3 regions of the Exiguobacterium sp. s143 genome follow, and region 3 is predicted to be linked to each of the others. Evidence: a T-box and tRNA genes for the amino acid it is inferred to sense, from the RefSeq annotation. Region 3 holds a T-box; the other regions hold tRNA genes.
The links. The T-box of region 3 lies ahead of KNQ03_RS04960 (valine--tRNA ligase). A T-box ahead of a tRNA ligase gene usually reads a tRNA of that ligase, here a tRNA-Val.
Positions count from the first base shown of each region.

Region 1: it has a tRNA-Val gene. The T-box ahead of KNQ03_RS04960 (valine--tRNA ligase) is inferred to sense a tRNA for this amino acid. The anticodon was not compared.
Region 2: it has a tRNA-Val gene. The T-box ahead of KNQ03_RS04960 (valine--tRNA ligase) is inferred to sense a tRNA for this amino acid. The anticodon was not compared.

Region 1 is NZ_JACSMX010000005.1:146,231-156,831, reverse strand. It holds gene KNQ03_RS14920 (sensor domain-containing protein) at 1-89, opposite strand, end outside; gene KNQ03_RS14915 (ornithine--oxo-acid transaminase) at 276-1,478, shown strand; gene KNQ03_RS14910 (CsbD family protein) at 1,630-1,827, shown strand; gene nagE (N-acetylglucosamine-specific PTS transporter subunit IIBC) at 2,041-3,549, shown strand; gene KNQ03_RS14900 (EamA family transporter) at 3,571-4,473, opposite strand; gene KNQ03_RS14895 (YkyA family protein) at 4,574-5,215, opposite strand; gene KNQ03_RS14890 (polysaccharide deacetylase family protein) at 5,231-5,857, opposite strand; gene yhfH (protein YhfH) at 6,269-6,415, opposite strand; gene KNQ03_RS14880 (nitroreductase family protein) at 6,601-7,227, shown strand; tRNA gene KNQ03_RS14875 (tRNA-Val) at 7,368-7,440, shown strand; gene KNQ03_RS14870 (YdhK family protein) at 7,487-8,038, opposite strand; gene KNQ03_RS14865 (sensor histidine kinase) at 8,186-9,535, shown strand; gene KNQ03_RS14860 (response regulator transcription factor) at 9,537-10,187, shown strand; gene KNQ03_RS14855 (histidine phosphatase family protein) at 10,204-10,601, shown strand, end outside.
Region 2 is NZ_JACSMX010000005.1:130,035-140,635, forward strand. It holds gene KNQ03_RS14775 (aldehyde dehydrogenase family protein) at 1-649, shown strand, start outside; gene KNQ03_RS14780 (tautomerase family protein) at 705-1,094, shown strand; gene yidD (membrane protein insertion efficiency factor YidD) at 1,202-1,486, opposite strand; gene KNQ03_RS14790 (quinone oxidoreductase family protein) at 1,591-2,556, shown strand; gene KNQ03_RS14795 (YhgE/Pip domain-containing protein) at 2,708-5,026, shown strand; gene KNQ03_RS14800 (TetR/AcrR family transcriptional regulator) at 5,013-5,567, shown strand; gene KNQ03_RS14805 (sterol desaturase family protein) at 5,584-6,219, opposite strand; gene KNQ03_RS14810 (hypothetical protein) at 6,345-6,623, shown strand; gene KNQ03_RS14815 (metallophosphoesterase family protein) at 6,659-7,393, opposite strand; gene KNQ03_RS14820 (PTS sugar transporter subunit IIC) at 7,754-8,776, shown strand; tRNA gene KNQ03_RS14825 (tRNA-Val) at 8,872-8,944, opposite strand; gene KNQ03_RS14830 (efflux RND transporter permease subunit) at 9,131-10,601, shown strand, end outside.
Region 3 is NZ_JACSMX010000001.1:897,677-908,277, forward strand. It holds gene KNQ03_RS04940 (type IV pilus modification PilV family protein) at 1-221, shown strand, start outside; gene KNQ03_RS04945 (ankyrin repeat domain-containing protein) at 270-956, opposite strand; gene KNQ03_RS04950 (DUF5057 domain-containing protein) at 972-4,583, opposite strand; gene KNQ03_RS04955 (bifunctional folylpolyglutamate synthase/dihydrofolate synthase) at 4,666-5,898, opposite strand; gene KNQ03_RS04960 (valine--tRNA ligase) at 5,953-8,589, opposite strand; T-box leader at 8,640-8,869, opposite strand; gene hemL (glutamate-1-semialdehyde 2,1-aminomutase) at 8,924-10,234, opposite strand; gene hemB (porphobilinogen synthase) at 10,231-10,601, opposite strand, start outside.

The DNA of each region.
Region 1 (10,601 bases), on a different contig from region 3:
CGGATGGTCAAGTCAGTATTCAATATGAAAGCGGGTAAAGGGAATTCTTGAATGACGACTTCATAGGAATCAATGGTCGAACGGTCCATTACGTGCGCACGCTCCTTTATATTGAAAAGAGATGACGGTTCACTTCTCTTGTCTTTTCCCAATATATTCAATTCTTACGCATTAGAATCCTTTCGCTCGGATACTTTTTAGATGAAGATTCTGTGAAAGAATCTGCTATAATAACATTGAAAGCGTTTTCTAAAGAGTTATGAGGGGGAATTTCGATGAATCAAACAGAGAAAATCATTCAACAGACAGAACAGTTCGGAGCACATAACTACCATCCACTCCCAATCGTCATCTCAGAGGCTGAGGGTGTCTTCGTTACGGATCCTGAAGGACGTCGCTATATGGATATGCTAAGTGCCTATTCAGCCGTTAACCAAGGACATCGTCATCCAAAGATCATCGACGCCTTAAAACGTCAGGCAGACAAGATTACATTGACGTCACGTGCTTTCCACAATGATCAACTTGGCTTTTTCTATGAAAAAGTAGCACAATTGACGGGTAAAGACATGGTGTTACCAATGAATACAGGTGCGGAAGCTGTCGAGACAGCAGTAAAAGCAGCACGACGCTGGGCATATGAAGTCAAACAAATTCCAGGTGATGCTGAAATCATCGTTTGTGAAGGAAACTTCCATGGTCGGACGATGACAGCCGTCTCGATGTCGACGGAAGCAGAATACCAACGGGGATTTGGACCGCTTCTTCCTGGAATCAAGACGATTCCATATGGCGATCTTGAGGCATTAAAACAGGCGATCACTGAAAATACAGCGGCATTCATCTTGGAACCGATTCAAGGCGAAGCGGGCATCTTAATTCCTTATGATGGTTTCTTGAAGGACGCACAAGAAGTTTGTCGTGCGCAGAATGTGTTGCTCGTATCGGATGAGATTCAGTCTGGACTCGGTCGTTCCGGTAAATGGTTTGCTTCTGATTGGGACGAGGTAACACCAGACATGTACATTCTTGGTAAAGCACTGGGTGGTGGTGTATTCCCAATCTCGTGTGTTGCCGCGAATAAAGATGTCCTTTCTGTCTTTAATCCAGGTTCACACGGCTCGACATTTGGTGGTAATCCACTTGCGTGTGCCGTCTCGATTGCTTCACTTGAAGTATTAGAAGACGAAAAGTTACCGGAACGTTCACTCGAACTCGGTACGTACTTCATGGAGAAACTAAAACAAATCAACAACCCGATGATCAAAGAAGTACGTGGTCGTGGATTATTCATTGGTGTTGAGTTGACAGAAGCAGCGCGACCATATTGCGAAGCGTTGAAAGAAAAAGGCTTGCTCTGTAAAGAAACACATGAGACAGTCATTCGATTTGCACCACCGCTCGTCATTACAAAAGAAGAATTGGATTGGGCGTTCGAACGGATTGAACAAGTGTTAGGTGTTTCCGTCGCCCAGTAAATGAATAGATTCATCGAACAACAGTGGACGAGATGTTCACTGTTGTTTTTGTTTGGATGAGTGTTGGTTTTTCTTCAGGAAACGTTTGAAAATCAGTGACAAGGGAACAGACAACTATCGCAAAAAAAACTTTTAAACGGGGGTAATGGTTATGTCAAACAACAGTGGTCTCAATAAAAAAGTAGATGGTCTCGTCGATAAAGTAGCAGGGAAAGCGAAAGAAGCGCTCGGGAAAGCAACAGGCGATAAATCAACAGAACGTGAAGGTAAAAAAGATCAAGTAAAAGGCGAGGCGAAGAAAACAGTCGGAAACGTCCAACAAAATTTCGAAGATACGAATCGCCGCTAAGACCGTTGAAATTAAATAGAAAAACCGGACTGGAGAATGACTCTAGTCCGGTTTTTAGCGTCTGCTATAATGAATTTTTATATCAATAAAAAAAGATAATGAATAATTTGTATAAAGGTCTAGTCATTTAGATATTTATGTGGAATAATAAAAAACGTAAAAGCGTTTACATTGTTCTGTCATTATCGTTTTATTCAGGAAAGGGTGAAAGGTATGTTGCAGTTTCTACAACGAATTGGTAAAGCCTTGATGCTACCAATCGCAGTATTACCGGCTGCGGGAATCGTGCTCCGGTTAGGTTCGGCGGATATGCTTGATATTCCGTTGATGGTAGCAGCAGGAGGGGCTATTTTTGATAACCTTCCACTGATTTTTGCCATTGGTGTCGCGATTGGTCTATCGATCGATGCGAGTGGGGCAGCGGGTCTTGCCGGGGCCATCGGGTATCTCGTCTTAAAGAATGGCGTCGACTCGATGAACAAGGATTATTCCAGCGCACAGATTCAGGCGAAGTATGATGCGATCGCGGCGATCGTCAATGATTCCTCGACCAAGGTCGACGGAGCGACACTTGGTTCGATCGCGAATCAGGCGACACTCGGTTCGACCGTTAATATGGCGGTATTTGGTGGAATCATCGCGGGTATCGTCGCAGGACTTCTATACAATCGGTTCTATAACATTAAGTTACCGGATTGGTTAGCATTCTTTGGTGGTCGTCGTTTCGTTCCAATCATTACATCAGCGGTCATGCTCGTACTTGCTTTCATCTTTGGTTATGTCTGGCCGTTCATCGAGCAAGGCATCAACGGTGCTGGTGAATGGATGGTTGGTCTTGGTGCAGGAGGCGCTGCTCTGTTTGGATTCTTTAACCGTCTCTTGATTCCTGTCGGCTTACACCACGTCTTAAATAATATTTTCTGGTTCGTCTTCGGTTCATATGAAAAAGCAGATGGTACGGTCGCGAACGGTGACATCGCGCGCTTCTTCGCTGGAGATCCGACAGCTGGGATTTATCAAGCGGGCTTCTTCCCAATCATGATGTTCGCCTTACCGGCTGCAGCTTTTGCAATCGTCATGGCTGCGCGTAAGGAAAATCGAAAAGCAGTTGCTGGAGCGATGATTGGTCTTGGATTGACGTCCTTCTTGACAGGGATCACGGAACCAATTGAGTTCTCGTTCATGTTCTTATCACCTGTTTTATATGTCATTCATGCAGTTTTAACAGGTCTATCGATGGCCATCGTTAACTTACTCGGTATTTTACATGGCTTTTCCTTCTCGGCTGGTTTCATTGATTATGCCTTGAACTTCGGAATTGCCACAAAACCATTACTTCTCATCCCGGTTGGTCTCGCGTTCGCGGTCGTCTACTACTTCCTGTTCTACTTCATGATCACGAAATTTGATTTGAAGACACCAGGTCGTGAAGATGAATCGCTCGTCACAGACACGGGAGTCGTTTTGACAGATTCAGACGATAAATATGAGCAACAAGCAGCACGCATCTTTGCGGGACTAAAAGGAACAGAAAATGTCACGTCGATTGACAACTGTGCGACACGTTTACGTCTTCAAGTCAAAGATCCAAGCATCATTGACGAAGCAGCGATTAAAGCGGCTGGAGCAAAAGGTGTCATGAAGATGGGGGCGACTAGCGTGCAAATCATCATCGGCACGGACGTCGAGTTCGTTGCGGATGCGATGAAACGACAGAAGTAAAGAAAACGACCTTTCCTGAGCTCAGGAAAGGTCGTTTTGCTGTACGTTCGCAACAGCTGCTGTTTTGCTTGAGCGATAGATTGGATAAAAGATTCCGATCAAGATGATGACGATCCCGATCCATTGGGAACTCATCAGATGTTCTCCTAAAATTAAGACAGAACAGATGACTGCTGTCGGTAGTTCAGCCGCTCCAAGTAAAGAAACGCTTGCTGGGGAAAGATGAGGTGCGCCAGCAGCAAATAAGAGTGGTGGTAAAATCAACGCGAACAGACCGAGCGGAATCGCGTATAACAGAAGTCCATTTTCGAAGTTCGCAGAGGACAAGAATGTCGTCGGTGGATACATGGTCATGACGAAAGCAAGACCACCTGTCATCATATAAAAACTTTTCTTGATGACGGGTAAATGATTGGCGATGCGTCCACTAGCGAGTAAGAAAATTGAGAAGCTGACAGCTGCTCCAAGACCGAATAATGTTCCACGTAAATCGAGTGGACTCGAGTAAGTGGCACTCGCAAGAATGGCTCCGCCAATCAGTAGAATCGCGGACAGGAAATGCGCGCGAGTAGGTAAACGTCTGAATGCGAGCGCATCGATGACGACACCGATCCAAGTAAATTGGAATAAGAGAATGATCGCAACGGATGCGGATACAGTCTGAAGACTTTGATAGTACAGATAACCGGTTGTACCACTTGAGATACCGATCAGCATGAGCAGACCAGCTGTCTTGAGATCGAGACGAAGATTTTTCGTAAATAAGGCAAGTCCGAAAATCATGAGCCAGCCGAAGAAAAATTGACTACCTGAAACGGCTGCTGAGTTAAATCCAGCGGCATAAGCGAGTTTGACGATCGTTGAGAGGACACCATAACTGATAGCGCCAATCAGAACGAATAAGGTTGCTTTTGAACGATGCATGAATAAATTCCCTCCATTTTTAATAAAAACCACACAAAAAAGGTTGCAACAGGGCCTTGTCCAGGTTTTTTGGACAGGGTTTGGTTGCAACCTGTGTGATTTATTGAGTTGATGTGTCGAGCAAACGATACAGCTGGGTTTTCGTTTGATTATACTGAACGGTCAGCGCATTCCACTTCTTTAATGACGCGGTAGCTTTCCGTGTTAAACGATTTAAATCCGCTGTTGACTCATCAATCTTAACGAAATCCGGTTTTTTCGTCAAGCGTGAAAGCACTTTCTTTTCAGCGTCCATCGCTTGTCGATACGTTTTCGAGAACGTTTGAAATGTCTGCTGGCGTTCCTTGATGATTGTCACTAAGGCAGTTCCTTCTGTTTTTGCTTTACCATCAAGTTGGTTGACAGCATCCTTCAATTCTTCAAGATCGAGTGCAGCGTACGTTTCCTTACGTAACGTTTCTTCTTGTTTCAATAAAGCAAGCCGTTCGTCATTTAAGGCTTCTAATTCCTCTCGTTCATTTTGAGAGCGTTTGATTTCTTCAGCACCTGCATCAAGAACGGCTTGGTACGTATTAACTGAAATTTCATCCTTACGAGCACGTTGATCAGCTAGCGTGAATGCCTTCTCTTCACCTTTCACTTGTTGCTCTAGCTGTTCATGAAGAGAGGCTGGTGAATCGTTGGAACAGGCAGCGAGTCCAAAGCTCGACAGAAACAGTACTGCTACGAATGTTTTTTTCATCTGGATAGTAACTCCTTATAAATTCGAGTGTTGCGCGAAGTTGTACGGAATATGGAAATCTTCATCATAAATCGAGAATTGATAGCCTTTTTTCTGAAGTCCGGCAACAATGGCTGGAAGTGCTTTGATGGCTTGTGGTTGTTCATGTAAGAGTATGATTTCAAACGGACGCTCTGCTCGCCGAATGACCGTATTCGCTACTTCTTTTGCACTATCTTTGTAATACCAGTCCATTGAATCGATTGACCAGTCCCACACACGGAAGTCTGCTGAATGAATGGCAGATGCCATTTTTTTCGTGATGCCGGGATCAGAGCCATAAGGTGGTCGTGTCAAATGTGGTGTTAGCTTCGTCAACTCATGGATTTTCTTCTGAACACTTTGCATCTCTGAGACATACTTTCCTTTTTCGTACAATGTATCGTAATCGTGTGTTTCCCCGTGTAATCCGATATAGTGTCCAGCTTTAGCAGCAGCTTTGACTTCTTGCGGAAAAGCATCTACTTGTGATCCGAGATAAAAGAAAGTGGCACGAGTCTGAAGTTGATCCAATGTTCGAAGTAAGTCCGGTGTTAATGCGGATGGACCATCCTCGAATGTTAAATAAGCGACTTTTTTCGTCACACCATTCCATTTTTCCATGCGTGCTTTTTCCATATTGACGACAGGTACTTCAGTAATGGATTTACCTGTCGTAATGGATTGCTGTTCAGGAGTAAAAACGTATCGATAAGCGACATATCCCCCAACTCCGAGAAAAACAAGTGTGAGAAGTAAGAAAAATCGAGGGAAAAACTTTCTTTTTTTTGTACGCGGTCGTGGACCGAGTTCGCTAGCGTGGCTTGAGGTAAATGGATCCATCGTTGTCTGTCGCTCCTTTTGTCAAAAAATATCATATACAGATAATGTAACATTCTGACTGTTTCTTTTGTAACAAACAGATGACAAAAAGATGACGGAAAATCGATTTTTCTAAAAAATATCGATTTATTTAGAAAGAGTTTAAAAGAAATAAAAAAACAACCACTAAGTAAGTGATTGTTTCATGTGTTATTAGTGTTCTGTTACAGCACACTCATCGCATTCCGTTTGATAGGATTCACATTGTTCATCCATCTCTTTTCCGCAATGGGCACACGTCTTGACGGGAAGCTCACGATAGAATGCAGCAGATGCTTCTTGGTAAAGGGGTTGTTCCATGTGTTTTTCCTCCTTCAAAGTAAACGCAATGATCTTTTTTCTTGATTTTATTGTATTAGTACAGAAATTGAATGTCAACTATTGTTTTATAACAGTTAATTCATTTGAAGTACTGATAGAGGACAATGAAAAAGAGACATGCTACGATATCTAAGTAATCTGATAATGATAAGGGGGATTTACACATGACACAGGCAACACTTGATATAATGCGTGTCTTAACAGAAAGACGTTCCGTTCGTCATTACGACGAAACGTTCAAGCTTTCAAAACAGGAAGTAGAAGAACTATTAGAATGGACGACAGCCGCGCCGAGTGCTTGGAATTTGCAACACTGGCATTTCACGGTCTTTCATTCGGAAGAAGCGAAGCAGCAGCTTGCACCGATCGCATACAATCAGCCGGCTATCACTTCGGCTTCAGCAGTCATTGCGATCTTAGGTGATGTTCAAGCTAATCGAAACTACAATCCGGTGTACGGGCCAGCAGTGGAAGCAGGTGGCATGACAGAGGATCTGTTTGATTCGATCAAGGCACAGGTAGAAGGCGCTTATCAAAGTGAGGCGTATGGACGCGACGCGGCTATGTCGAATGCGAGCCTTGCTGCGATGCAATTGATGCTTGCGGCAGAAGCGCGTGGATTATCAACACTCGCAATGGGTGGATTTGATCATCAACGTTTTGCGGAAACGTTCATCACCGAGTCACGGTATGTACCGGTCATGCTAATTGCTGTCGGAAAAGCGGTTGAAGATGCGAAAAAACGTCCGGCACTACGTTTACCGATTGATCGAGTATCAACCTTCCTGTAAGTCATTCAAAATGGGGGAAGCGGGGTTGATTCCCCCATTTTAAATTTTTTTATTTTTTTTTCGGAAAAAGACTTGTCAGCCTTTTAGTTTCTTGATATATTAATACATGTCCTAGCAAGTACATAACGTACTGCAAACATGATTCTGTAGCTCAGCTGGGAGAGCGCTACCTTGACAGGGTAGAGGTCGCTGGTTCGAGCCCAGTCAGAATCATACCGAAAGCCCGCTTTTCCTTTATAGGAAAAGCGGGCTTTTTTTATTATTTCTTTATCTCATCCTCTGTGACCCATTTATGGTTTTTCACCATCTCTCCACCGTCCGTCGGTTCATAGTTCACCATGTAGACCGTCGTTTCCTTTACTTCATCAATCGTCGCTTTTGCTCCATCCATACCTTTCATATGATCCGCTTTGACAGTCGTTTCATCACCAACTTGCAGTGGTTTAGTTGGAACGGGATCGAGTTCTTCCTGAATGACCCATTTATGATTTTTCACCATCTTTCCACCAGTAGTCGGTTTGTAACTGATCGCATAGACGACGGTATCGTAAGCTCCCGCAATCGTTGCTTTAGCTCCGTCCATACCGTCCATATGATCCGTCGTCAACGTGACGTTGCTTCCTTTCGGATAAGTCGGATCACTGGCTTCCTTTAAACCGGATGGTAGCTTTCCGTCGCTCGAATGCATCATATCTCCATGAGACATATCGTGTGAGTCACTATTACTTCCATCGTTATTGGCGGATCCACATGCACCGAGCCAAAGCGTAGAACTAAGAGCAAGTGCGGTTAATGTCAATGATTTTTTCATATAAAACCCTCCTGAAGTCACTAGTCTTCTTTACTATACCCAGCGTATATGCAAATCGTGTGCAGATGAGGTGACAGTTTCGTTTGCCTACGTCGATCGCGTTTTTTTTAGCTATACTAAAAGTGGAGAGAAAAAGGAGGAATCGTCATGCGTCGTATTTCATACTCAGTCGGAGGAATCGTGCTTGCGGCATTTTTAATTTGTGGCAGTGTGTTGTTTGGGACATTGTATTATCAGTTGTCTCAAACACGAACGCAGGAAGTAGTAGACGGTTTACTGAACCGAGGAAATACACACCGTGATGTCCTTGTCGATTCCTATGACCAAACGACGATGCGCCATGTCAGCATGATGGAAGCAGATTCATCGTTTACTGTGGTGATCACTGATGCAGATGGAAAACAACTCGAAGCGTCACGACCTTTGTCGAATGAGATGAAGAGCATGTTAGAGCATACGGATTTTGATTACCGTCAACAAGGAAAAATCGTGACGATGCGTGACTTTTTAATGACGGACAGTCCCATCACCATTGACGGGGAACATCGTGGTCATGTCTTCATGTTCGCTTCTAAAGAAATCGTAGATCACGTACTTGATCCGTTGAAACAGCAGTTTCTCCAAGTGGGTCTGCTAGCGCTTTTATTAGCAGGTGCGGCAAGCATTTGGACGACCCGACTCATTTCTCGTCCGTTGATTCAGATGGAAAAAGCGACAGCGCGTCTATTGGATGGGGAAGGTGGAGAGTTGCCGATTGATCGAAAAGATGAACTGGGACAATTGGCGCGTTCGATTCAGCAATTAAAACAAGATCTCGATTTTTTGAATCGGGAACGATCCGAATTTTTAGCAACCGTATCTCATGAACTACGAACACCATTGACATATATAAAGGGATACGCGGATATTCTCGAACGCCAAACGTTGACGCCGGATGAACAACAACGCTACATTACGATCATTCGAGAAGAAAGTCAGCAAATGAATGAATGGATTGAGCAATTGTTTTGGCTAGCACGAATTGACGCCAATGCTTTTATGATGGAGCGAAAACCTGTCGATGTCGAAGACTTGATTCATCAAGTGATACGATTGATGCGTCCAGACATCGAACAAGAAAATGTTTCGTTCGAGATAGAAGGTGAGCGATTAGAAGTGATGGGTGACGCTCAGCAGCTCCGTCAGATGATCGTGAATATCATTGAAAATGCACGGCGACATACGACGTCGGGAAAAATTATCGTTCGTTATGGTGTCAACGCAGTAGGGGCTTTCATTCAAATCGAAGATACAGGAGAAGGGATCGCTGCAGAATCTTTACCTCATGTAACGAAACGGCTCTACCGAACGGAAGCATCTCGTTCTCGAAAACATGGAGGAACTGGAATCGGACTCTCCATCGTTGAAGCAATTGCTCAGACACATGGTGCAGAATTGAACATCAAGAGTCAACTTGGACATGGAACACAAGTGACACTGCAGTGGAAGGAGAAATAAAATGCCGCATGTATTGATCGTAGATGATGAACCAAGAATGCTTGAACTGCTCAAACTGTATATTCAGCCGTATGGGTACACGTGTCAGCTTGTGGATTCTGCGCAACAAGCTCTTGATCTCTGCCGTCAGCACGTATTCGACCTGATTTTACTAGATGTCATGATGCCGGATATGGATGGCTGGACATGTTGTCGTCTCATTCGAGAACACTCTAACATCCCGATCTTGATGGTTACGGCTCGGAATCAACGGGAAGACATCATTCGGACACGAGAAGTAGGAGCGAATGATTACATATCAAAACCGATTCAAGAAGGGGAACTGATCGGGCGAATGGAAGTTTTATTACAGCAACAGTATGATGGTCTATCCTATGACCGGGAAAGCTATCGTTGTAGTTACCTCCAACAAAAGATTTCGTTAACGAAAACGGAATTTGAGTTGTTAGGTGTATTTTTAGATTCTCCACGACGTGTTTGGACGCGCGATCAACTAACGACGATGTTATGGGGAGCGGAAGCGTCTGTAGACGAGCGGACGATCGACTCGCATATCAGACATTTAAGAGAAAAACTACGTGTTTGCGGTTTTCCGATTGAACAGCATCTCGAAACAGTTCGCGGAATCGGATACCGCTGGACACACCAATAAAGGGGAAAATCAAAACATGACGACACTCTATTTCGTACGGCACGCACACTCGACATATTCACCAGATGAACGGAAGCGGTCACTTTCCGATGCAGGACAGGCAGATGCGATACGTTTACTTGAAACGTTTAAAGGGATTCCAATCGACAGATTCTACAGTAGCCCGTATCAACGGGCAATCGAGACGATTGCACCGCTCGCGGAGGCACGTCAACAACCAATCATTGAGGTAGAGGAACTACGAGAGCGATTGTTGGCACCGGGAGAGCTTGACGATTTTCAAGGAGCGGTCACATATGTATGGCAACATCCGAATGAAAATCCGTATGGAGGCGAAACGAACAAAGAAGCGTCGCAACGCATTCGACCATTCATCGACGGACTAATGGAGAAGCATCCTGACGAAACAGTCGT
Region 2 (10,601 bases), on a different contig from region 3:
ATCTGCTGTCTACAGCAAGTTCTATCACCAAGGTCAAATTTGTATGTCGACGAACCGAATTCTCGTCGCTTCTTCGATTCATGATGAATTCGTCGAGAAATACGTCGCTCGTGTAAAAGAGCTACAATACGGTGATCCATCACATGATCGGACACAAGTCGGACCACTCATCAACCAATCACAAGTTGAACGGATTCTTGAAGATCTCGAGAAAACAAAAGCTGCGGGTGCAACCGTTCGTGTCGGTGGCGAAGCAAAAGATAACGTCATCGCACCTACTGTCGTCACTGGTGTTACGAATGATATGCCACTCGCTAAAAATGAAATCTTCGGACCGGTCGCTGTCATCATCCCGTTCGATACGGATGAAGAGGCACTTGAAATCGCGAACTCGCTTCCGTACGGATTGAGCGGCGCTGTCCATGGTTCTTCTATTGAACGCGCGACTGCCTTTGCGCTTGAAGTCGAGACAGGTATGATTCATATCAACGATCAATCGGTCAACGATGAGCCACATATGCCATTTGGTGGTGAAAAAGATTCAGGGCTCGGTCGCTTTAACGGCGAGTGGGTACTTGAAGAATTCTCGACTGTCCAATGGTTATCTGTCATGCACGATCGTCGTCAATACAAACCATTCTTTGAGTAATATAAGAGTAGGGTTTTCCCCTACTCTACATAATTTTGTGAAGGAGTGATTTCACATGCCGTTATTACGATTCGACGTCATTGAAGGACGTTCAGAAGAAGAGTTAAAAACGTTACTCGATACCGCACACGATGCGATGGTCGAAGCATTTGATGTGCCGGAGCGCGATCGTTATCAAATCGTGCATACGCATAAAGCACATGAGATGGTCATTCAAGATACAGGACTCGGATTTGAACGGAGTAAAGATATCGTTCTTATTAGTGTGACGAGTAAAACGCGGACGGAAGAGAAAAAACAACGTCTCTACCAATTACTCGCCGAACGCTTACAAGCAAACTGCGGACTCGCACCGACTGATTTGATGGTTTCGATCGTCGAAAATGATGCAGCCGACTGGAGCTTCGGTCTTGGCGAAGCACAGTTTTTAACGGGTAAACTATGATCGTCTGTAAGTAGAACAAAAGGGAAGTATGTTATCGGTAATTTCCGGTAACATACTTCCCTTTATTTGTTCTTACTTCATTAAACAAGAGAGAACCTTCACATGACTTACTCCTTCGTTTCTTCCGTCTTCTCCCGTGGATTTTCCCGTTGCAGCGGTGCTTTCCAACTAAATTGATCGGGTTCTGGAACGAAGTCAAGGCCTCCTGGATGGAACGGTTGGCACCGTAACAATCGACGCGTCGTCAAATAACTACCTTTTACCGCACCATGACGTTCAATCGCCTCCATCCCGTAATGGGAGCATGTTGGATAGAATCGACATGTAGCTGGTTTCATGGGAGAGATGACTTTTTGATAAAAACGAATTCCTCCCATTAAGACACGCTTCATACTGTCCCTTCTTTCGTCTTTTTTTCTAGTGTAACGCATCTGTCCATCATTTTCAGATGTTCTGCCTTATACTAAAAGCAGATTTAAAAGAAGGATGTGTTGAGATGAAGGCATTAACTTTCCACGAATTCGGAGGTTCTGATGTATTACGCTTCGAAGACGTACCAACGCCAACAATCACTGAACAGGAAGTTCTGATTGAAATGAAAGCGATCGGTCTGAATTTTGCAGACATCTATCGCCGAAAAGGAAACTATCATTTAGAAGGACAGCCTCCCTATATTTTAGGGTATGAAGGTGCAGGAGTCATCACCGCAATCGGTGCTGCTGTTTCAACGTTCCACGTAGGTCAACGAGTTGCTTTTGCGGACGTTCCGCTTGCGAACGCGGAGTACGTCGCAGCACCCGTCGATAAATTGATTCCGCTTCCTGATGGTATCTCATACGAAACAGCAGCTTCTGTCTTATTACAAGGGTTAACAGCGCATTATTTAACTCGAGATAGCTATCATGTCCAACCGGGAGATGTCGTCTTAGTGCATGCAGCCGCCGGTGGCGTTGGTCAGTTGTTGACACAGCTCATTCGTTTGCTTGGGGCAACTCCGATTGGATTGACGTCTTCTCCTGAGAAAGCACAGATCGCTAAAACTGCTGGCTGTGAATCTGTCTATTTATATTCCGAGAACTGGGTCGAGCACGTGCTCGCGCAAACTTCTGGTAAAGGAGTTGATGTGGTCTACGAATCCATTGGTTCTACCTTAATGGATAGTTTCCATGTGACAAAAGTCCATGGAACGGTTGTCTTCTATGGTATGGCAGGCGGCGATCCCGTATCTGTCGATCCTCGCTTTTTGATGGATACGTCCAAAACATTGACGGGTGGTGACCTTTGGAACGTATTAACATCTTCTGAAGAACGAATCCGTAGATCTGGTGAATTATTTGATTGGATTCTATCCAATCATCTCACCCTGTCTTCTCCTACAACATTCAGATTATCTGATGGCAAAGCAGCACATGACTTTTTAGAAAGTCGACGCAGTACAGGAAAACTACTTTTGCTTCCTTAACTCGTTTTTCCAAGACGGCTCCCTGCGAGTCGTCTTTTTTATGTGAAATTAGAATTATCGATTGATTTTTTTTAATGAAGAGAGTAAAGTAAATCTCATCAAAACCTAAAACCCAAATAAGTTTTGAGTTTTAGAAAGGGGATTTGTATTTATGTTTCGCTCAGAATGGAAGAAATTGAAGAGTCCGATGATGATTGTTGTCATTCTCGCCCTCATCCTCGTACCGTTTCTCTACAACTCCATCTTCTTATCTGCATTCTGGGACCCATACGGTCAAACAGAAGATATCAAGGTCGCTATCGTCAACGAAGACAAGGCGACGAAGTTTAAAGGAGAGAAAGTCGACATCGGGGATCAATTCGTCGACAAACTCAAAAAAAATGATGATTTTGATTGGCAGTTCTTATCTAAGGACAAAGCCGAAAAAGAATTACGTGACGGCAAAATCTATATGACGGTCGTCATCCCGAAGAACTTCTCTAAAAATGCAACGACACTACTCGATGATCATCCGAAGAAGATTGAGTTGGAGTATTACTTGAATCCAGCCAAAAACTACTCGGGCACACAAATTTCGAGTACGGCTGCAAAACAATTAAACGAAAAGATCCGAAAATCCGTGACGAAACAATACAGTAGTGCGATTTTCGGTGCGTTAAAGAAAATTGCAAACGGTATGGAAAAGGCATCGGACGGTTCTTCTAAACTAGAAGATGGCAACCATAAAACAGCGGATGGTGCCAAAACACTAGCAACGAACCTTGGAAAACTTGCGGATGGCAGTCTGACACTGTCCGAAAAACTGGGGGAAGCCAATCAAGGTTCGAAAAAACTCAGTGACGGCGTCACGACACTCGACGAAAAGACTGCCCTCTTCACCCAAAAAACGGGTGAGTTGTCTTCTGGGTTGAACACGCTAGACGAAAATGGTGGCAAATTACAAGCCGGTGCTGCACAACTAGAAGACGGAGCAACGAAACTCAGCGGTGGCTCGACACAAGTCCGTCAAGGGGCAGAACAACTGGCTGCAGGTACGGCTCAGCTTAATGAAAAAATTCCTCAATTGACGGATGGATTAAATCAATTGGATGAAAAAGCACAAGCTGCCAACGCCTTTTTAACGCAACTTAATCAAGATGCTGAAAAAGCGAAACAAGATTTACGAGCACGTCGTGAAGCCCTTGAAGCAAACGTTGCGCAACTAAAAGAAGTCATTTCTGCTTCTGAACAGTTATCGGATGAAGAAAAACAAACGTTACTCGGTTCTATCGGTTCATTAGAAGAAAACATCCAAAATCTCGCCGCCCAAGAAGGCGCGATTGATCAGAGTCTTGCTCAAGCAACGGACGCGACGAAGAAGATTGGTCAACTGGCTGCAGGTGGTCAACAAGTCGAATCAGCTGTATCACAACTGAACGCAGGTCAAGTGAAACTCGTCGACGGTGCGAAACAAGTCGAGTCTGGTGCACAACAATTAGCAAGTGGTCAACAAACATTCAATGAAAAACTCGGTCAATATACTGCGGGTGTGCATAAAGCTGCAACAGGTGGCGTACAACTGGCTGACGGGGCTAATCAGCTTTCAGATGGCACACATCAACTCCAAACAGGTGCTAGCGCGTTAAATAACGGGTTAGGACAATTGGCTTCTGGTTCAACTACGATTACGGACGGAATCGGCAAAACGACCGATGGGGCTTCGAAAATCGCGGATGCCAACACAAAACTTGAAGATGGTGCTAAAACATTGAAGGATGAGCTCAGCAAAGGGGCTAAGGATGCAACCGTCAAGCCGACGAAAGAGCGGGATAATATGCTCGCAGAACCCGTCGTCTTAAAAGAACATGACTATTCGACGGTCAACAACTACGGTTCTGGTTTATCAGCTTATATCCTTAGTATTGCCTTATTCGCAGGTGCCTTGATGTTCTCTTCTGTCTATCAGATTCGTCCAGAACATGGTGAAAGTCTGACATGGCGCTTCCTTGTCGGTAAATTATCACTCATCTTACCGATTGGAGCCTTACAAGGTGTCGCAGCGGCTACAGCCATCGTCTATGTCCTCGATGCTGATGTCGCGAGTGTTCCTGCGCTTTATGGATTTGCTGCCTTAACAGGTATGACGTTCATTACGATTCTGTTCACGCTCGCGATGCTACTCGGTCGTGTCGGACAGTTCCTTGCCTTCCTACTACTTCTGCTTCAAATCGGCGGTAGTGGTGGTACGTTCCCAGTCGAGATGACGCCAAGCTTCTTCCAAGCCATCCATACGTTCTTACCAATGACGTATTCAGTCGGCGGATTCCGTGAAGCTCTTGGACTTGGTGTGACAGACGCCCTCATCTCAAACAGTCAAGTCCTCGCGACCATCTTAGTCGTCGCGTTGATCATCAGCTTCGTTGGAGGGCTCGGAGCCAAGCGAATTTTACTCTCAACGAAAGTGAGACGAAAACAACATGACACAATCTGATAAAGAAACATTGATACTGGACTCAGCGATGGCTTGTTTTTCTGAACTTGGTTATAAAGGTACGACGATTGAGCGTGTCGCCCGACGCGCTCATGTCGGGAAACCGACCGTCTATCAATTGTTCGAAAGTAAACTCAACCTGTTCGAATCGCTCGTAACACGTGTGCTGCAAGAGATGAAAGAAGAAGCAGAACGCGCTTACGTCGAACATGCGACGGTAGAAGAAAATAAGCAATCAATGATCGACGCTATCGTCTATCATCAGCAACAACATTTGTTCATTCTTCAAATCATCGAAGAAACACGTAATCTTAAATTACAAGAAATGCAAGAACTACGGACACGGATCGAACGACATGTCGTCGAATATCTTAAAACGCTACTTGAGACTCGCCTTGGACAAGATGATCGTGACGTACCAGTCGATGTCACCGCCTTTCTGATTTTCCGGACGTACATTGCGCTAATTGCCGAATGGCCATTGATTGCTCGGCCGTTAGAGTTAGATACGATTCGTCGTGCCATGCTACGTATTTTATGAATCAAAAAACCGCCGGTCAGTGGATCGGCGGTTTTTCATATTCTTGATTCTTTTCTAAATTCCGTACCGTTTGACTAGAAGCAACTGTTTTTTCATCCTTCAAAGTGCCAAACAACCAGTCTCCCACTGGATTTGATACACCAAACCAATAGTGTTCATTTTTGAAATGATGTAACAGATGCGTCTTTTTCATCCATTTTCCAAAGCGTGTTCTCGGTTTCAGCGGAACGTGTGCCACGTAATGTTTCCATTCATACACAAGCAACATGACGATCAATCCACTCGCGGCTGCAGCTGTCGAAACGACAGATTGCGTCAGAAGATAGGTCAGAGTCGCAAAGAAACCAAGATTCGGCAAGGAATACCAGACCGGTAAAAACAACAGATGCAGTTCATTCGGATACGCATGATGATCGTAATGAAGTCGTTTCAACAACTTTCGTCCAAGCATATTTTTAGGCGGTGGTAAATGGAACAAAAAACGATGCGTCAAGTATTCACTGAAACTAAAGACGATCAGTCCAAGACAAAAGAACTGTAAAATCGACCAATGAAACGGCTGAGCAAGGACATAACCACTGACCGCAATCAGTAATACGAGCATGATCAAAATATCCGGAAACAGAAAAAAACGACGATAGATATTTGACATAGGTGCCCTCCCCTTTCTCTTTCGTTACAGCGTATAATCGTACGTTCATCGATTCGTCACGTTTTTTACTTCAAGTCGTGTAATCATTCTCGCTCCCTCCCTTATACTAAATAGAGAATGGAGTGATGATCACTTTGAGTTTATCGACCGGAATCATCTTCGTGTTACTCGCCTATACACTCATGTCGCTTTACGACATGTGGCAGGTATACCGGATAACGAGCAAGCTTTGGATGTTTGTATTGTTTCTTGCAACATTAATCAGTCTCATCGTTGCCTTTTTTGTGGCCCCTGTCCTTGCGCTATTCTTTTACTGGTCACGCCATCCATTGAAACGAAACATCGGTATCGTGTTACTGATTGTCGTATGTCTCATCTCAATCATGACAAAACTGTCGTCTTGATTAAATTCCTTCATGAACTACTCATGAAGGTTTTTTCATGTCCTACTACCGAAGAAGAGTCGGCGCATCAACTCACGTTCCGGCATCTCCGTCGTATTGAGGACGTCTAAAAATGGTCGATCATCATATGAAAGCTTCAGGATTTCTGAACGGACTTGATCCTTCTCCCAATCAATGATTGCTACTGGAGCAATAGCTGTTTCCTGACATCCAAGTGCACCTGGATTAATAAAGAGCGTTTGCTCTGTCTCGACTTGTTGCGCTGGATGATGATGACCAAAACCAATGATCTGCACCTCATTTCCAGCAAACAAGACGGATAAGTTGTCTTTTGTTCCATCCACTGCTTGCTTTAAGGGTTCTTCACCAATCTTCTTCGTCTGATCGGCATAAGCATAGTGCGTCAGGTGCATCGTTTGTTCCTGATGCATGATATTTAAGACACGCGGTAAACGTTCCAAATACTTTTGATTTTCTTGCGTCAACGTATCCGCAATCCATTGGTGGTGCTCTTTAGCATGGCGGTAACTATCGGGATAGTTCTCCCCATGGATTAAAGCAAGGACACATTCATCATGATTCCCAGAAATCGTTTGAATATCAGGTCGTTGCTTCAATAGATCAATGACTTCATTATGCTCTGGTCCAATGCCGACAAGATCACCGAGACAATAGACGGCATCGATATCTGGTTGTTGATCAAGATAGGACAGTACCGCACGTAATGCTGATGCATTGCCATGAATATCTGTAAAAAGCATCACTTTCATGTAAACGCCTCCATTGTTGTTAAATTAGGATTTCCCGATGATACCGTGAATTCCTGTCAGATTTCAGGAAAAAATAAATTGTCAGAAAATATTGATTATTAATCAAGAGCGTGTTAGGCTTAGAAAAATTCACAGAGAGGGGCACGATCGAATGATTCCGACGCAACAGCCATTTAACCAAGTTGGACGACTGATTATTCTATGCATGAGGGACTGAAAACTTTTCCGATGATGAAACGGAAATGATTTTTGGGCCCTTCTTTCGATGCATCGAATGAGGCGCCCGCACAGAATGAGTGGCGCCTATCCCAAAAACGGATAGGCTTTTTTCATGGCAAAAAATAGAGATAGATAGAGAGGATGACAACGTTGAAAGAATATGCGATGGATCGAATGGTAAAAGTATCAGCTGGAATGGCAAATGCCGTTCTTGTAACACTCGGTGTCGGACTCCTGATTGAGACGCTCGGAAATCTTCTACATATCCAAATGCTACTGACGATTGGTGGTGTCGCAAAAGTACTACTCGCCCCTGCACTTGGTGCCGGTATTGCCTTTCAGCTCGGAGGAAACACACTTGTCCTGTTCAGCGCGATGATCGCAGCAACGATCGGTGGTGCCGCTCTTCAATCAACTGCTTCTGGACTCGTTCTTGTACCCGGTCAGCCGATCAGTGCGTTACTCGCAGCTGCCGTCGCTGTATACGTCGGAAAACGCATGACTGGAAAAACGAAATTTGACATGATGGTCATCCCGATGAGTGCTGTCCTTGCTGGCGGCGTGACTGGAATCGGTGCTGCTGCCGTCACGACACCACTCCTTACAAAATTCAGTGCCATGATCACAGCATCCGTTGAATCATCTCCAATCGCAACTTCTCTTGTCATTGCACTCATCTTTAGTGTCTTATTGATGTCTCCTGCTTCGTCCGCTGCACTCGCTATTGCTTTGCAACTTGATCCTGTAGCAAGTGCCGCTGCACTGATTGGCTGTTCCGCTCAATTCGTCGGCTTCACGTTGATGGCATACCGTCAGACGGATCCAGGTGGTTTGATTGCTTCATTCTTTGTAACACCTAAAGTACAATTCCCGAATATCGTTAAAAATCCACGTCTTGTCGTTGCACCGTTTCTCGCAGCAATGATTTCGGCTCCTGTCGCGACGCTTCTTCTCTCTTTGAAAGTACCGTACGAACTCGCAGGACTTGGATTAAATTCGATGATTGCCCCACTCAATATCTTCGTCAACCAAGGTCCTCAGGCGTTCCTCGTCTTCTTCTTGACTGGTGTCGTTCTACCTGGTGTCTTGACGCTCGTCTTCTATCGATTGACGACTGTCGCAGGGTGGACGAAGCGCGGCGATCTTCATCTCGAAATTCAATAAAACAATTTACCTCCCTTCCAACTATTCCTGATTGATTTCGGGAATAGTTTTTTAACGCAAAAAAATCGCTCCTTCGAAAAGGAACGATTTCGGTATGATTCTGACTGGGCTCGAACCAGCGACCTCTACCCTGTCAAGGTAGCGCTCTCCCAGCTGAGCTACAGAATCATGCTGTGTTGTTACTGGGTATGTTTTTATTATAGCAGCATATCGAAAAGTGTAAAGCCTTTTTCATAAAAAAAATTTATCTTTTTTCAAAAAGATCTTTTTAAATAAAAACAGTTTTAAAGTTGCGGGTTCTATGAGTGTCCTCTACTATGTAAATAAGCACATATAAAAGAAAGGAGCGTTCATATGAACTTTTTAACCCGATTTAGTTTGAAGAACTCGGTTGCTGTCTTCATCATTGCAATCCTATTGATTTTAGGAGGCGTGTATTCCTTCTCACAATTAAAAGTCGATCAGTTCCCAGAAATCGAGTTTCCTCAGATTTCAATCGAAGCGGTTTACCCTGGTGCATCTCCTGACGATGTCGATAAACAAGTCGTCTCAAAGCTTGAAACTTCCCTTAAAGGAATTGAAGGGGCTACCAAGCTAACGAGTTCTTCTTATGAAAGTATCGGTATCTTAAACATCGAATTCCCGTTCGATACCGATATTGATAAGGTCGAACAACAAATCGATGCTGCAATCCAAGATGCGAATCTACCGGAGGAAGCAACGACGAAATTGAATCGTTTGTCATTTGGTTCATTCCCGATCTATAACATCTCTTTCTTTAGTAAGGATGGTAAAGACATCGAAAAAATCCTAAAGGAAGATATCGAACCTGAACTTAATAAGATTCCAGGAATCAACAGCGTTTCGGTTGGTGGCTATAAGGATGATCTCGTTCAAATCACCGTCGATAAGGAGAAAGCGACGGAAGCGGGTCTCTCGCTCTCGAGCATCAAGGAACAAATCAATGGAAAGTATGTCTCGTTCCCATCTGGTCAGCTATCAGAAAACGATTCGAAAATTCCGATTCGCGTTGAGGAAAAACTAGAAAATCTAGATAAACTAAAAAATCTACAATTGACACCTGCTGCAGGTGCGACTAGTTCATCAAGTAACGGTCAAACAGGTGGTTCATCTGCTGGCGGTCCACCACAAGGTGCAACGCAAGGTCCACCAAGTACAACAGGTGGAGCAGCTGCAGATCAGGCGTCTGAACCTGCAGAACCGATTCGCCTAGAGGATATCGCAAAAATCGAAGCCGTCTCACAACAAAGTGAAAAAACGCGTTACGATTTAAAAGATTCCTTATCGATGGCAATCACGAAAAAACAAGATGCCAATACAGTCGAAATCGCAGATGAAGTCACGAAGATTCTCAATAAATATGACGACCAAGTCGACTATACGATTGGGATTGATTCAGCGAAGGATATCGAGGAGTCCGTTGCGACACTCGTCAAAGAAGGATTACTTGGTGCCCTCTTCGCATCACTCGCTGTTCTGTTATTCTTGCGGAATATCCGCGCGACGATCATCGCCATCGTCTCGATTCCATTATCATTACTCATCGCCGCTATCTTCTTGAACTGGCAAGATATCTCCCTGAACATCATGACACTTGGTGGGATGGCTGTTGCAGTCGGTCGTGTTGTCGATGATAGTATCGTTGTCATCGAGAACATCTTCCGGCGCGTCCGAAAATCCGAATCCGGTATGACGGATGAGATCATCGAACAATCGACAAAAGAGATTCTAAAAGCAATCACGTCATCGACGCTGACGACCGTCGTCGTCTTCCTACCGATTGGATTTGTCGGTGGTATTACTG
Region 3 (10,601 bases):
TCAACGCCTATCGTGGAAAATTGGACTTACCAGAAAATGCGTTTCCTGCAAACGTAAGAGAACTCGAAAAACTGATGGTCGCTAACAAATCATCTGACTTTGAAGCATCCCGTCTACGTATGGCGTATGATGCGACGGTATTAAAAAATCCAACAGCCTTACTTCCACTTAATCGAGCGGTCCAATTGTATGTCGAAACACCAAAACGCGTTCAACCGTAACATACATAAAAAAGAGTCATTCGCTTGCGACGAATGACTCTTTTTTGACTAGAATTTTGTTGCTCGGTATTCCTTAGCGAGCTTTTTCACCTTTTTGCTTTCTACCGTTGCACCGTTCTGTTCTAACATGGCGTACAAATCTTTTCGATTTTGTTTGACCGTTTCATAGACCGGTTTCTCTTTCCCACGATTCGAATCAGCTCCTGCTTCTAACAACAGTTCAATCGCTGCCTCATTTTGATCCAGTGTCGCATAAAAGAGTGGTGTATGACCAAAGTCATCGATCCGATTGAGCTCTTTTTTCGACGCTTTTTTTATCAAAAGAGCATACGCATCAATCGATCGATTCACACTCGTTGCAACATGAAGAACCGACTGACCTTGTGCATTCAATTGGCTGATTTTTGCACCTTCTGCCAACCATTCAGCGACCGTGCTACGCGGCGCGAACTGCGCCGCATAAAACCAGTTCGCTTTATTTTTTACGGTCTGCTCATCAAGAAGGAGTTTTGCTTTGTCAAAAGCGAGTGTTTCCTGGAAGCGACGGATGTAACGATTTTTCTCCTTTGTTGATAAAGAAGCATCTTTTAATGCGTTCGCAAGTCGCTCTGGTTTTTCTGAACGCAGTCCTTGCTCGAGTGCTGCTTGTTGATTTGATTTCGTAACATATATCGCTCCCCCGATTCCAATAATGATTAAAATCAAGAGGACGACAATGATTCGTTTGCGTTTCATATATGTCCCCACTTCTTAATAAACATCTCCATCCAAGTCTGACGTTCCTGCTTCAGAACCGATCGTCACCTTGAATGTCGTCGTTAGTGGTGTTTTTTGATTATCTTTCATGACTTCGAGCACATCTTTGTTTTCTTTTAATGCCGTTACTTTGATACGTGCCACACCTGGACGAAGTGGTTGTAGCGCTTGTCCTGTCGGATCAATTTTGACGTATTCCTTACCCTGAAGCACTTCCAACCGATAGAAGCGTTCTGTCGTCGTCACTGGGAACCAGCGCAGAATCGGTGATTTTTTATCATCCTTCATCGTCATCGCGATATCATCGGCTGTCAGATTAAGTGGGTTCTCACGTACCCGTACGAGCGTCTTCGCGACTGTATCTGGGAAATCTGTCAATGTGAGTAACGCTTCGACCGGTCCGTTTGGTGTACCGGTTTTACCCGTAATCGTATAACCCGATGCCGTCTGTTTCAATTCAATTGCATTACTAACAGTTGAAGTCGTAAATGGTAATGGATAGTTCGGATTGAATGTCGCCGTTACATCTTGATTCGATCCAACCCACAGTTCCAGATTACTTGGGGAAACGGATAATTCCGGCAACTTCACTTGAATCGTATACGTCGTTGATTGGGCAAGATAAGTCGAGCTTCCAGCTGTCGCAGGTACGACCGCTTTGACCGTGACTGTGCCTGGTGTCTTTCCTGTCAACTCCAACGTATTCTTAGTTAAGCCACTTGTCGTAACACGCGAATCATTCGTTATGATCCACTGAATCGGCGTATTGCTTCCCGATACCATCGAAGCGATTCCTGTCATTGATTTTGTTTCGCCGACATATAACGTATCTGGCACGTTTCGGACGATGAGTCCTCCGAACACATCATTGATGACAAGTTCAGAAGTCGCCGTCAACTCTTTACCGTTTCCGACTGGTACGACGAGTTTAATTTGTGTCGTCCCGACTTTTTTCGGCTTGATGACACCAGCTTCATCGATGGATGCGATTTCTGAATCTACGATTGACCATTTTAACGTGCCGTACTGACTACCTATAGGGCTGATTTCTGGTAAAACCTTATATGATGGTGTCGTGATATCCATCTTGACGGACGGAATTTTCGCACTTGTCGCATAGGATGGTGTCAGTGCATAACCAATCGTCGGAAAAGCTTGTGGATCATTGGTGACAGTTGTTGATTTATCTTTTCCATTCTTTTTATCTCGGTAGACGTTTTTCGTTGATGTCAGCGTATTATCTTTTTTATCAAGCACATGAACGCCTGCAGTATCTTTGGCACGTACTTTGACAGTGAATGTCACTTCTGATTGATCTGCGATCCATTCCCCTTTATGAACACCTGAAATCGCCTCATCATATTCGATATCCGGGAGTTTCCCTTTAATCGTCTGTCCTGTAATATTCGCTCCAGTCAGACCAGTCGTTGATAAAATTTCAAGATTACTCGGAAATTGTTCGTTGAAAAGGATATTCTCCATTGTCACCGAGAATTGTCCCATGATGTATCCGTTGTTACCAATGGCATCCTTTTGCATCATCGGAGACGTTTTGACGGCGTAGGTGATATCCGCTGTTTCCCCTTTTGGAATCGTAGCTGGATCAATCGAGCGCGAAAGGACGAAAGGCATAGATGCAGCCGGACGAACGACTTGAACCGTTCGTGTCTCAATTGTTTTGGCTCCTCGTTGATCCTCTGCTTCAATCCGGATCGTCACACTCGTCTTCCCTTTGAGCTTTGAATCGAATGATTGACTAACGAACGAGTTATTTTTCAATTTATTGTTTTCAAAAACTTTCTCATCATCAATGTAGATGCGCGTCTTTAACTCACGATCTTGTAGGTCGTAGTCGTTGACTTGATACGAGATCGTCAACGGTTCGTTCTCGAGGTAACTTGATTTATCCGTTGGTAAGATATTCTTGATTAAAGGCTTATGGTTCGCACCAATGAAAGCACGATACATCGTGTTTGAGAATAGTTCTTTTTCTTGTTGTTGATTAAAGCTCGAAGTATGCCCTGCTCCTGAATACGTAACGTTTCCTTTGGTATACATATAATAGTGGTTGCGTGCATCACCAATTGTTCTTCCGGCAGCCTGATTAGAACTACTGAGGTTGTTTTCACGGATGTTATACCATGGAATCAAGTCCGGTTGTTCAAGATCCAGACCAAAGTATTGATTGTGTGTCGTTGCGATAGCAACCGTATCAGCCAGGGCAAATGGATAGGAAGTCATGACCCCAGCATTTTGTTTGACAGCTTGACCAGATGTTCGAGGTGCCGCGTACCCCATGTTCGTAAAATTCTTTTGACCTGCGAGATCTGCAAACTTTGTTTCCCAGAATAGCTCTGGTTTGCTGGATTGTGCCGGTCTAAAGATCGTATCATGTGTCAGCATCAATCCTTGCCCCGTATTCGTGAAGTTAAGAATAGCATCTGATGCAGGGTCACTGAGTGAAGCTGCACCATACGAATCTTGAAAACCGAAGATTAGCATATCATAGGATGTGTTTATATTTTTACTGGCATACGTTTTGTTAAACGTGTCCGCAGAAATGACTTCTACATTAAAGTCATATAACCCATCTTGTTTTAGTAAAGTTCCTGAGTTCATAAAACCGTTGATTGAACCGGTCGTTCCAGAACGCGTGACTTGTAAAATTTTCGCTTTAGCTTCTTGGTCCTGCATCAAGAAACTACCACTTTTGTAATCTACAAGTCCATCTTTATTACTAATTTTAAGTTTCCAGTTTCTTGGTCCCGTATAACTAGGAGTATCAAAGGTGTATGAAATTTTTCCAGAAGTACCTTTCATCTCTTTAGCCCAAGGTATAACTTTTTCTGATTCATCAAATTGATCGTTACTATCAAAATCAATATATAAGTCTACAGAAAATTCATTAGAATATACATTTGTGACTTCGTATGCAAATTCAATTGATTTGTTTGGAACAGCCATATTTCTTTTATCTACACTCATTAATGAAAGTCCATCTTGCGAGACTGCTACCTTACTTAAGCGCGGTCGCTCGATTTTTTCTTCTTGCAATCGAAGAACTGCCTGTTTTGTATCTGTATAAACAATTGCATCACCCGATATCGTGCTTTGCTTAAAAATCGAAGTGAAATTACTTGTTTCATGTGTTAACACATCAGCGTGTAAAAAGACTGGTAATCTTTTTTGAATATAGTACGTCAAAATTTCATTCGCTTTTAACTGCGTAATATCATTTTCAATTCTACTCGTATTATGTTTTTTGGAAGTATCAGATACTTTGACAGAATACCGATCTTCTCCCGTAAAAACAGACGGATCAAAAACGATCGCATCAAATGCGCCATCAAGTGGAAAACGAGACGCATTCAACTCTTTGACCGTCATCATCTTGATTTCATATTGACTAGTATTCAAGTCTTTTAACAGTGACAACGATGTAATGGTCGTTCCCGGATCAATCCGGTTCGTCGTCGACCAATCATCACGAATCTCTAAAATCTTAAATTTTTCACCGGTTGCCGCTTTGGAATGTGGCTCATGTATATACGTAAAACTTGAAAAAATCAGTAAGATGGCTAAGGCTAGACGGACCCACTGTTTCATCACTTATCGTCTCCTCATCGTGTCATTGAGATATGGGACTATACTCCCCCATTTCATTATAACGAGAGAATGCGGATTTTCCCTATTTTGTAAAAATGGAAGCGTGATAATGACGTACTTCACTAATGAAATAGAGTGATCCCGTCAAGACGTATGTCCGGTCCATCTCTAATTGATCGAAAAACGCTTCGACCGTCGTTACATTGGCGCCATCTTGCTTTAACTCCTCTATCGTCCGAGCTCGTGGAAAATCAAATGTCGTCTCGTAAATATCTGGCGTAATGCTACGTAACTGCGTTAGCATCGCCGTCCGGTCTTTGTCACGCAAAATCGAACAGAGTAACGTCACGGGTTTTGATTCCTCTTTTAACCGTTCAACGAGTGCCGTGATGCCTTCCGGATTATGTGCACCATCGAGAATGATCCGTGGTTTGCGCGAGATGATCTCAAACCGTCCCGGATGTTTTGCCTCCCGTAATCCTTTTCGGATTGCCGCTTTCGACCACCCAAGTCGCCGCGCACAAATGACGGCATTCGCCGCATTATGGACTTGATGATGACCTTCGAGCCCTAAGCGTGTCTCTGGTATTCCATCATATGTCGCCCAGGTCCCCGTCTCTTTTAAGCGGTAACGAATGATGGCTTCCTGACTCCATTTCAACGTCGCATTCCGGTCCCCGCAATACGCCATTAACGGCACCGTCAGCTCTTCTTGCAGTTTCCCGGCGATGACCGGTGTCCCTTGTTTGATGATGCCGAACTTTTGTAAAGCAATCTCTTGGAGCGTATCTCCGAGAATCGCTTGGTGATCGTGTCCGATCGACGTGATGATTGCTGCGACCGGCTTCTTGAAGACGTTCGTCGAATCATACAGTCCACCGAGACCGACTTCATAGATGACGAAATCGGGACGAATCTGATCAAAATAATAGAATGCAAGTCCTGTTAATGCCTCGAACTCAGTAACCGTACCGAGTGCCGGATCGATGCGCCCGATGGCCGCTTGAACGGCGATCGCAGCTGCGACGAGATCGTCTTCTGCAATCGGCACCCCGTTCAACATGATCCGTTCCTCGAACTGAATGATATACGGCGACGTAAACGTCCCGATTCGTAATCCTTCCGCAATTCCCATCTCACGTAAGAACGCAACCGTCGATCCTTTTCCGTTCGTGCCAGCGACATGAATCGTCGGAATCGCGTCTGGGTCAATCTGTAATTCCAGTAACATCGCCTGCATCCGTTCAAGACCCGGTTTGACGCCGAATGCTAGTAAGCTCGATAACCATTCCAATACATCTTCTCGCGTCCTCATGCTGTTCGCTCCTTTAAAAAAAGTGGCTCAAGGAGACTTGAGCCACTGCTGTAATTAGTGTGAGAGTTCGTTGATGCGTGCTTCGACAGCTTGACGTTTTTCCGTATAATCAAGTGCCTTCGCTTTTTCTTCATCAATGACATGTGCTGGTGCTTTGCCGACGAAGCCAGGGTTGTTGAGTTTTTTCTCGACCCGTTCGACTTCTTTCGTATACTTGACGAGTTCTTTATTCAAGCGCGCGATTTCTTCCTCGATGTTGATCAAGTCCGCGAGTGGGATGAACAATTCTGCTCCCGTCACGATCGCACTCATTGCTTTTTCTGGCGCTGGCATCTGCTCTTCGATCCGGAGTTCAGACGCGTTCGTGAACTTTTGCAAGTACGAGCTGTTTGACGACAAGTCGTCTTGAACACGTGCGTCATTCGTCGAGATGAACAGTTGGATCTGTTTCGACATCGGTGCGTTCACTTCCGCGCGGATGTTACGAACCGAACGGATGACGTTCTGAACCGCTTCAAATGCTGGAACAGCTTCCGGGAAGTCGAGTGATGCCTCGTGTGTTGGCCACGCGGCACGTGTGATCGTCTCACCTTCATGCGGTAAGTGTTGCCAGATTTCTTCCGTGATGAACGGCATGAACGGATGCATCAGACGCATGATCCGGTCGAGCGTATAGGCAAGAACCGAACGCGTCGTCTGCTTCGCTGCTTCATCTTCCCCGTTGAGCGGTAATTTCGCCATCTCGATGTACCAGTTACAGAAGTCTTCCCAGATGAAGTGATAGAGAATACGTCCCGCTTCACCAAACTCATATTTGTCCGACAGACGCGTCACATCGTCGATCGTCGTCTGTAAGCGTGTCAGAATCCATTTATCTGCGAGTGACTTCTCGCCTGTCAAATCGATCTGATCAAACGTTAGACCATCCATGTTCATCAAGGCAAAACGGCTTGCGTTCCACAGTTTGTTCGAGAAGTTCCATGTTGCTTCGATCTTTTCCCAGTAGAAGCGGAGGTCGTTCCCTGGCGTTGATCCTGTCGTTAAGAACCAACGAAGAGAATCGGCACCGTATTTCTCGATGACATCCATCGGGTCGATTCCGTTACCGAGTGATTTTGACATCTTGCGTCCTTCCGAATCACGAATCAATCCGTGGATCAAGACGTCTTGGAATGGACGTTGTCCTGTAAATTCATACGATTGGAAGATCATCCGTGATACCCAGAAAGCGATGATGTCATAACCCGTAACGAGTGTCGATGTCGGGAAGTATTTTTGATAATCCGCTGCGTCCGTGTTCGGCCATCCCATCGTTGAGAACGGCCAAAGCGCTGAAGAGAACCACGTATCGAGGACATCGTTGTCTTGCTCCCAGTTCTCGATATCGGCTGGTGCTTCCTTACCAACGTAGACTTCGCCTGTTTCTTTATGGTACCAAGCCGGAATCCGGTGTCCCCACCAGAGTTGACGGCTGACACACCAGTCACGGATGTTTTCCATCCAGCGCACATACGTGTTTTCAAAGCGTTGTGGAACGAAGTTGACCTTGTCTGGTCCTTGTTGTTCCTCGAGTGCTTTTTGCGCGAGTGGTTCCATTTTGACGAACCATTGGAGTGAAAGATACGGCTCAACGATCGCGTCTGAACGCTCCGAGTGACCGACAGAGTGCAAGTGTGGTTCGATTTTGATTAGAACACCTTCTGCTTTTAAATCTTCAACGATTTGTTTCCGGCATTCGAAGCGATCCATACCTTCGTATTTCCCTGCGTTCTCGTTCATCGTTCCATCTTCATTCATGACGAGGACACGTGGTAACTCGTGACGGTTACCGACTTCGAAGTCGTTCGGGTCGTGCGCTGGTGTGATCTTAACGACACCTGTACCGAACTCCATGTCGACATAGTCATCGGCAACAATCGGAATCTCGCGACCAACGATTGGTAACGTGATTGTTTTTCCGACGAGGTGAGCATAACGCTCATCCTTCGGGTTCACGGCGATCGCTGTGTCACCGAGCATCGTCTCAGGACGTGTCGTCGCTAGTTCAACGTGACCTGAACCGTCCGTTAGTGGATAGCTGAAGTGATAGAACGCACCTTCGATATCCTTGTAGATGACTTCGATATCCGAGATCGCTGTTTTCGTCGCTGGGTCCCAGTTAACGATGTATTCGCCGCGGTAGATTAAACCTTTTTCGTAAAGTTTCACGAAGACTTCTTGAACCGCTTCTGACAATCCTTCGTCAAGCGTGAAGCGTTCACGCGAATAATCGAGTCCGAGACCAAGTTTTGCCCATTGTGCACGGATCGTTGACGCGTACTCTTCTTTCCATGCCCATGATTGCTCGAGGAATTTCTCACGACCCATTTCAAGACGTGATTGTCCTTCTGCCCGCAGTTTTTGTTCGACTTTTGCTTGCGTCGCGATACCGGCATGGTCCATTCCTGGTAGATAAAGGACGTCAAAGCCTTGCATTCGCTTCATCCGTGTCAGCATGTCTTGTAACGTCGTGTCCCACGCGTGACCAAGGTGCAATTTACCTGTGACGTTCGGTGGTGGAATGACGATCGTATATGGCTCTTTCTCTGGATCCTGGTCGGCTTTGAAATAGTCACCTTTCACCCAAAAGTCGTACCATTTTTCTTCCGTTGCCTGCGGATCATACTTCGTTGGCATTGATAATTCCTGCATCCTGATCGCTCCCTTTTTGTCCATAATAAAAACGGCTTCTCTCGTCCTATGCTAAGGACGAAAGAAAGCCGTTGCTTTTTTCCGCGGTACCACCTTAGTTCATCCATAATCGGATGCCCTCGAGCCACGTAACGTGTGGAGGACGGATATCGCTCGTAAGACTCACGATACCAGCTCGTGGGGTGACCTTCCTCCTGTTCGCCCGTCACATCTTTCAGCCAAGGATGTGTTCTCTACGCCGGTACGAATACAGGACTACTCTTCCCGTCATCGCTGTTGCCATTTTCTTCTTTACTCATTTTAGCCGAGACTTCAAGTAATCGTCAAGAACTGCTTAACGACCAAATTCAACTTGGAGTTCTTGGAACGTCAATTCGACGGCTTCAATTGTCCGTTCGATGTCTTCGTCCGTATGGGCGATTGACAGGAAGAGACCTTCGAATTGTGACGGTGGTAAGAAGACACCACGCGCCGCCATCTTTTGATAATACGAACGGAACATCTCAAGGTTCGATGTTTTCGCTTTTTCGAAGTTCGTGACGCGTTCATCCGTAAAGAAGACACCGAACATCGCACCTGCGCGGTTCGTCGTCAGCGGAATGTTATATTTCGCTGCAGCGTTCAGGTAGCCTTCTGACAGACGGCTCGCTTTCCGGTCGAACTCTTCATAGTGTTCTGGTTTCAATTGTGTCAGTGTCGCTAGACCCGCTGCCATCGCGAGTGGGTTCCCGGATAACGTACCCGCTTGATAGATTGGACCTTGTGGTGCAATCTGTTCCATAATGTCGCGACGTCCGCCGTAAGCACCGACTGGCATTCCGCCGCCGATGACTTTACCGAGACACGTGATGTCCGGTGTGACACCGAAATGTCCTTGTGCACAGTGGAATCCGACACGGAAACCAGTCATGACTTCGTCAAAGATCAGTAAGGCGCCGTTTTCCGACGTGATTTCCCGTAATCCTTCGAGGAATCCCGGTTCTGGTGGCACGAAGCCCATGTTCCCAGCAGCCGGTTCGACGATGACACCCGCGATATCGTCGCCATGTTTTTCAAAGGCAATCCGAACAGCGTCTAAATCGTTATAAGGAACCGTCAGCGTCATGCTCGCGATTTGCGCTGGAACGCCTGGTGAATCCGGTAGTCCGAGTGTCGCGACACCTGACCCTGCTTTGATCAAGAGCGAGTCGCCGTGACCATGGTAACAGCCTTCGAATTTGAGGATTTTCGTCCGACCTGTATAGCCGCGTGCGAGACGAAGGGCAGCCATCGTCGCTTCTGTCCCTGAGTTGACCATCCGGACGACTTCGACTGACGGCACCCGACTAATGACGACTTCAGCCATCGCTGATTCGATTTCCGTTGGTGTCCCGTAGCTCCAGCCACGTGTCGCTTGTTCTTGGATCGCTGACGTGACGATTGGATCGGCATGGCCGAGAATCATCGGTCCCCATGACAAGACGTAATCGATATACTCTTTTCCGTCGATATCATAGAGCTTCGATCCTTTCGCATGATCTGCGAAAATCGGTGTCATCCCGACCGATTTATAAGCACGAACCGGGCTGTTGACGCCACCCGGCATGAGCGGGAGCGCCCGCTCGAATGCTGCTTTTGATTTTGAGTTCTGGTTAATTAAGCTCATTTCGACCCCTCCAGGTAACGACAAATGTCTTTTGCGAAATAGGTGATGATTAAATCAGCGCCTGCTCGTTTAAAGCCAAGCATCGTCTCAAGGACGATTCGTTCTTCGTCGATCCAGCCGTTCAAGGCTGCTGCTTTCACCATGGCATACTCACCCGATACGTTATAGGCGACGATCGGTAAATCGATTCGTTCACGCACATCACGAATGATATCCATGAAAGCGAGCGCTGGTTTGACGATCATGAAGTCAGCTCCTTGATCGACGTCCGCTGTTGCTTCACGGAACGCTTCACGACGGTTCGCTGGATCCATTTGGTAGCCTTTCCGGTCGCCTTCTCCTGGTGCGGAGTTTGCCGCATCACGGA